Regions from separate parts of the Angustibacter luteus genome, predicted to be linked through region 2. Evidence: riboswitches for the same ligand, from Rfam matches in the RefSeq annotation. Region 2 holds a riboswitch; the other holds the start of a gene.
What was found. A riboswitch is a leader RNA that binds a small molecule or an ion and turns the genes downstream of it on or off. The one in region 2 is predicted to bind S-adenosylmethionine.
Positions count from the first base shown of each region.

Region 1: it holds a riboswitch for S-adenosylmethionine, as region 2 does, so the genes downstream of both, ABEB17_RS15250 (aminotransferase class V-fold PLP-dependent enzyme) here and ABEB17_RS12580 (bifunctional o-acetylhomoserine/o-acetylserine sulfhydrylase) in region 2, are expected to answer to the same signal.

Region 1 covers NZ_BAABFP010000007.1:265,793-269,184, forward strand. The annotation lists gene trpS (tryptophan--tRNA ligase) at 1-420, shown strand, start outside; gene ABEB17_RS15245 (GNAT family N-acetyltransferase) at 399-935, opposite strand; SAM riboswitch class IV at 1,031-1,143, shown strand; gene ABEB17_RS15250 (aminotransferase class V-fold PLP-dependent enzyme) at 1,295-2,605, shown strand; gene ABEB17_RS15255 (alpha/beta fold hydrolase) at 2,613-3,392, opposite strand, start outside.
Region 2 covers NZ_BAABFP010000005.1:724,106-727,497, forward strand. The annotation lists gene metX (homoserine O-acetyltransferase MetX) at 1-277, opposite strand, end outside; gene ABEB17_RS12580 (bifunctional o-acetylhomoserine/o-acetylserine sulfhydrylase) at 277-1,593, opposite strand; SAM riboswitch class IV at 1,752-1,866, opposite strand; gene ABEB17_RS12585 (DUF4192 domain-containing protein) at 1,920-2,984, opposite strand; gene ABEB17_RS12590 (YkvA family protein) at 3,109-3,392, opposite strand, start outside.

The sequences.
Region 1 (3,392 bases), on a different contig from region 2:
CGCAAGATGTCCAAGAGCCGGCGCAACGCCATCGACCTCGGCGCCAGCGAGGACGAGACCGCTCGCCTGGTGCGCGGCGCCGTCACGGACTCGTTGCGGCACATCACCTACGACCCGGTCGCGCGGCCCGAGGTGTCCAGCCTGCTGCTGGTGGCGGCGCTGTGCACCGACCGGACGCCGCTGGAGGTCGCCGACGAGGTGGGCGGTGGCGGCGCGTCAGCGCTCAAGGTAGTGGTGACGGAGGCCGTCAACGAGCACCTGCGCCCGATCCGCGCCCGCCGGCGCGAGCTCGAGCGCGACCCCGCCGTCGTCCGGGACGTGCTGAGGTCCGGCGTCGAGCGGGCCCGGCCGGTGGCGGCGGCCACCCTGGCCCGGGTGCATGAGGCCCTGGGGCTGAGCTACGACCTGGGCTTGGCGTAGGGGAGGGCCAGCTCGAACCAGGCGACGTCCCAGTACCGGCCGAACTTGCGACCCACCTCGCGGTAGGTGCCGAGCGGGGTGAACCCGATGGCCCGGTGCAGCGCCACCGACGCGTCGTTCGGGACGGCGATCCCGGCGTACGCGCGGTGCAGGTCCTCGCGGGCCAGCCCGGCGAGCAGTGCCTCGTACAGCCGGCGGCCGAGGCCCTGTCCCACGGCGTCCGGCCGGCAGTAGATCGTCGTCTCGACCGAGGTGTCGTACGCCGGCTTGGGTCGCAGCGGGCTGCTCGTCGCGTAGCCGAGCACCTCGCCGTCGGCGTCCGCGACCAGCAGGCGGTGCGGACCGGTCGCCGCGTAGTGGTCGAACCACGCCTGCCGGTCCGGCACGGAGAAGGGCGTGACGTCGAACGTCGCGTTGGAGCCGGTCACGTAGTGGTTGTAGATCTCGGTCAGGGCTGGCAGGTCGCCCAGGACGCCGGGGCGGATCGCAGCCGGGGTGACGGTCGTGGCGCTCACGGCACGATTGTCTCGAACCATGCGGTGTCTCGGCATGCGAGAAGTCTCGTCTTGAGGGTTGGGCTTTGCCCAGATCGGCCGATATCTTCCTCGAAGGTCATGAGTGCCAGCAGATAGCCCCGGCTTGCTGGCCGGCAACCCTCCTACCGCGGTGGGGTGCCCCGGGTGAGGACCTGGCGTCGACGAGGTGTTGACGCAAGCGCGGACCCGCCAACGGCACGGTAGCCCAGGGTCCCTGGACCTTGGAGTACCCGTTGTCCGTTCAGCACAGCACTCAGCAGACCCAGGCACAGCAGACCCAGCCGCAGTCCAGCGCCCAGCCGCGTCAGGACGCCGACTTCCCGGGCGCCGGGCCGCTCCTGCCCGTCGTCGGCGCCGAGCTCCAGGTCCCGGTCGTGACCGGCGGCACCGTGCGGTACGCCAACCTCGACTACGCCGCGAGTGCGCCGGCCCTGGAGTCCGTCGAGGCGCACCTGGCCGAGGTCCTGCCCTACTACGCGAGCGTGCACCGCGGGGCGGGCTACGCGTCCCAGGTGTCCACCGCGGTGCTCGAGCGGGCCCGGGCCACGGTCGGCCGCTTCGTCGGCGCCCGCCAGGGCGACGTCGTCGTCTTCACCCGCAACACCACGGACGCGCTGAACCTGCTCGCCGGCTGCCTGCCCACGTGGGGCGACGTCGTGTTCCTGGACGCCGAGCACCACGCCAACCTGCTGCCCTGGCAGCGCACCGCGCACCGTTATGTGCCCGTGCGCGCGTCGCTGGAGTCCACCCTCGCCTCCCTCGAGTCGGCACTGCGCGAGCAGCCGGCCGCCCTCGTGGCCATCACCGGCGCGTCCAACGTGACCGGTGAGGAGCTGCCGATCGATCGGGTCGTGGCCATCGCGCACCGGCACGGTGCGCGGGTCGTGGTGGACGCGGCGCAGCTCGCACCGCACCGCCGCATCGACCTGGACGCGACCGGCGTCGACTACCTGGCGTTCAGCGGTCACAAGCTCTACGCCCCTTACGGCACAGGCGTTCTGGTCGGTCGACGCGACTGGCTGGACCGTGGCACGCCGTACCTGGCCGGCGGGGGTGCCGTCCGCAACGTCACCCTCGAGCGCACCGACTGGGCCTGCGCGCCGCAGCGGCACGAGGGCGGGACCCCGAACGTGCTGGGCGCCGCGGCCCTGGCCGCCGCCTGCGACGCGCTCGCCGCCCTCCCCGAGGCCGCGCTCGAGGTGCACGAGGCGGCCCTGCGCGAGCGGTTGGTGCACGGACTGACCGAGCTGGCCGGCGTCCAGGTGCACCGGATCTTCGATGACGCGCCGTCCTCCATCGGTGTGGTGACCTTCACCGTCGACGGCTACGACCCCGGCCTGGTGGCGGCCTACCTGTCCGCCGAGCACGGCATCGGCGTGCGGGACGGCAAGTTCTGCGCACACCCGCTGCTGGCCCGGCTCGGGCTGGACGACGGCGCCGTGCGCGCCAGCGTCGGGGTCGGCTCGCGGACCGAGGACGTCGACCGGCTGGTCGCCGCCGTCGCCACCCTGATCGACGCCGGACCGTCCTGGGCGTACGCGAACGTGGACGGTCGGCTGCAGCCGTCGCCGGACCCGCGCCCGCTGCCGGCCTGGGCCACCGGCGCCGGCACCGTCGGTGCGGCGCCCTGCACCCCCGAGCCGAGCTGAGGCCCGGTCAGCCGAGCGACGCGACGGCTTGGACGACGACGTCCGGCTCCTCGTCGACGATCCAGTGCGTGCCGGTCAGGTCGATCCGTCGGTACGGACCGTCGACGTAGTCGGCGCACCACTGCGCGGCCGCCCGGCCCACGCCGAGGTCGTGCTCGGCGGAGACGTACACGGTGGGCACGGTGACGTGCGGCACCGCGGCGAACTCCGGGCCGCCCATGGCGCGGTACCAGGACAGCGGGCCGCGCAGGCCGGCCTCGCTCAGCAGCGGGGCCAGGTAGCCCTGGACCTCGTCAGCGGTCAGCGCACCGCCCTGGAAGAACCGGCGCAGCACCGCTGCGTCGTCCGCCAGCAGGACCCGTTCGGCCGTGTTCTCCTTGCGCAGCAGCTGGAAGTAGCCGGACAGCTCCTGCTGCTGGGCGTCCTCGCGGATGGCGCGGCCGAACGCGTGCGGGTGCGGCACCGACAGCGCGACCAGGCCGCGGACGCGCTGCGGGTGGTGCGCGGCCAGCGCCCAGCCGACCAGCGCACCCCAGTCGTGGCCGACCACGAGCGCGCGCTCGGCGCCGGCGTCGTCCAGCACTGCGAGCGCGTCGGCCACCAGGGCGTCCAGGCGGTAGGCGTCGACGTCGCGGGGCTGCGGGGCGGGGGAGTAGCCGCGCTGGTCGGGAGCGAGCGTGCGCAGGCCGAGCTGGTGCAGGCCGGGAAGGCAGCGGTCCCACATCCCGCCGTGCTGCGGGAACCCGTGCAGCAGTAGGGCGACCGGGGCGTCCTCGGGTCCCTCGTC
Region 2 (3,392 bases):
GGTCGGTGTCCAGCGCTCTACCCGGCCCGACGAGCGCGTCCCACCAGCCGGCCGTGGGGTGCCCCGACGTGGCCGGACCCGAGACGTGGCTGTCGCCGGTCAGCGCGTGCAGCACCAGCACGGCGTTGTCCCGCGCTGCGTTGAGCGTGCCCCACGTCTCGTAGGCGACGGTCACGTCCGGCAGGGCACCGCGTGCCTCCAGCGTCAGCGTCCCCACATCGGCGAAGTGCCGGCGTCCGACGGGGTCCCCCGCCGACCAGGCGCCCCCCGCCGCCATCAGGCCTCCTTGGCCGCGCGGAAGCCCGCCTCCAGGTCGGCCAGGATGTCGTCGATGTGCTCGATGCCGACTGCGAGCCGGACCAGCCCGGGCGTCACGCCGCTGGACAGCTGCTCCTCCGCGGACAGCTGGCTGTGCGTGGTGGATGCCGGGTGGATGACCAGGCTCCGCACGTCGCCGATGTTGGCCACGTGGCTGTGCAGCTCGAGCGCCTCGACGAATCGCTGCCCCGCCTCGGAGCCACCCTTGATCTCGAACGCCAGCACGGCGCCCGGACCCTTGGGCGCGTACTTGAGTGCGCGCTCGTGCCAGGGGCTGCTCTCCAGCCCGGCGTACGCCACGCTCTCGACCTCGTCGCGGCCCTCGAGCCACTGCGCCACCGCCTGGGCGTTCTGCACGTGCCGCTCGATGCGCAGGCTCAGCGTCTCGATGCCCTGCGCGATGAGGAAGGCGTTGAACGGCGAGGCTGCCGGCCCCAGGTCGCGCAGCAGCTGCACCCGGGCCTTGAGGATGAACGCGAGGTTCGCGCCGAGGGCGCTGCCCACGCCGAGGTCGCGTCCGTAGACCAGGCCGTGGTAGCTCGGGTCGGGCTGGTTGTAGTTCGGGAACTTGTCCGGGTCCTGGGCGAAGTCGAACTTCCCACCGTCGACGATGACGCCCGCGATGGACGTCCCGTGACCGCCGAGGTACTTGGTCGCCGAGTGCACCACGATGTCGGCGCCCCACTCGAGCGGACGGATCAGGTACGGCGTGGCCACCGTGTTGTCGACCACCAGCGGGACGCCGTGCGCATGCGCCACTCCGGCGACGCCCTCGATGTCGAGCACGTCGGACTTGGGGTTGGCGATGGTCTCGGCGAAGAAGGCCTTGGTGTTCGGCTGGACGGCCGCCTCCCACGAGGCCAGGTCGTCGGGGTCGTCCACGAAGGTGGTCTGGATGCCCAGCTTGGGGAACGTGTAGTGCAGCAGGTTGTAGGTGCCGCCATACAGGCTGGGGCTGGCCACGATGTGGTCGCCGGCCTCGGCGAGGTTGAGCAGCGCGAGGGTCTCGGCGGACTGGCCGCTAGCAACCAGCAGAGCGCCGACACCGCCCTCGAGACTGGCCACCCGCTGCTCGACCGCGTCGGTGGTCGGGTTCATCAGCCGCGTGTAGATGTTGCCGAACTCCTTGAGGGCGAACAGGTTCGCCGCGTGCGCCGTGTCGTTGAACACGTACGACGTGGTCTGGTAGATCGGCAGCGCGCGGGCGCCGGTGGTCGCGTCGGCGGTCTGGCCGGCGTGGATCTGACGGGTCTCGAAGGACCAACCGTCGTTCATGGGGACTCCTGACGAGGAATGTGGCTGCGCTGCAGCCGGGGCTGGGCAGGGAGAGGCACCGGCACGGCCGGTGGGCGAACGGGGACGACGGCGGTCGTCAGAAGGGCATTCGACAGGTCATTCGAGGGCTCCAAGCTCCTGGGGCCCGCTCGAAGACGGACCCGCGCTTGCCGGTCGCAGGTGCAGACCGGCCAGGTCATCACCCGGGGCACCCCACCGCGGTTGGAGGGTTGCCGGCCAGCAAGCCGGGGCTACGCGCTGGCACTCATGACCTCTGACGAGATTACCAACGCGCCGCCAGGCCGTCCACGGACCGGTCGGCTGTCTCAGCTGTCGAGACTGGGCCTGATACCGGCCCGCAGCAGACCCTCGACCAGCACGGCCATCCGGTAGCCGGGGTCGAGGTCGAGGGCGCGCTCCACCGCCAGGTTGGCCAGGGCGCCCTCGCCGTCGTGCCAGCACTGCAGCGCGAACAGGGTCAGCGGGCAGACCGCCCAGTCGCCGTCGCAGCGCCGGCTCAGGTCGGCCAGCAGCGCGGTGACCGCCTCGTGCTCGGCAGCCTCAACCGTCGGACCATCCTGACCAGCACGAGCGGCGCCGGACGGACGTCGCAGCCAGCCCACCCAGCGCATCGCGACCGCGTCCCGGATCGGGACGTCGGCGAGCCCGGCCAGCAGGAGCGCCGCCTGGGCGTCGCTGGTTTCGACACGACCCGCCCTGGCTCGTTCGGCGACGAGCCCGGCGAACAGCGCCTCGACCCGTCGGCTGTGCTGGAGGTAGTCCCCCGAGCGCATCGCCTCGTGCTGCTGGTGCGCAAGCCGCCCGGTGCGACGCACGACGGCGGGGGCCGCGGCACTGATGCGCGCCCGCAGGTCTTCCCGTCCCGGCACCGGCGCCCGACCGCTGGCCACCAGGGCCGTCGCGGCAACGCTGGTCCGGCCGTGATCCAGCGGCGTCCCCTCGTCCGGGCAGCACCGGCTCTCGTGGCACGAGTACGACCAGAAGCGGTCCGCCGAGACGTAGGTCGCTTCCTTCAGCCCGATCCCGAGCTCGGCCAGCTCGCCCTGCAGCGCGTCGACGAGCTTCTGCCACGGGCGTGCGTCACGGCGCCACCGGGCGTCGTCGTACACGAGCAGCGCCACCTGGCTGGGCCGTTCCCGGGAGACGAAGGTGAGCAGGTCCGCCGCCCAGGGCCCCAGGATCGACGGCTCGTCCGGCAGGTCGACCCTCGCGGCCATGCCGCAACGCAGCTTCGGCCCGTTCAGGGCGAGCAGCACCAGGCTGCGGCTCGGGGTGAACCCCAGGAGGTACGGCACGGTTCCGACGAGATCGGCTGGCCCGGTGACCCGGACGACGGTTTCAGGAGCGGCGGGCGGAGTTGAGGTGGTCATGTCGACCAGCGTCTGGTCTCACGAGCCGGCCGGACAGGGCCTGGACCGGATCTGTGGACAGTGGGACTAACGCCCGATCTTGTGGATGAGGGGGCTGTGCAGCACGGCCCCCTTCACGGTTCGGTCAGCCGCGAACGACCTTCCCAGCCACCACGGGCCCCGGCTTCGGCGCGCCCTCGCTCTCCCAGCGCAGGAAGGCCGCGGCGTCCATCAGCAGGCGTCCGGCCAGCCACGAGGCCACCACCGCGTCGTCCACGATCCCCAGCAGCGGGAGGAAGTCCGGTAGCAGGTCGATGGGCGACACGATGTAGAGCACGGCGACCGCGAGCAGGCCGATCTCGCCGCGCGAGGCGCCTGGGTAGCGGCCGACCAGCGTCGCTACCACCAGACGCGGCACGGCCCGCAGGG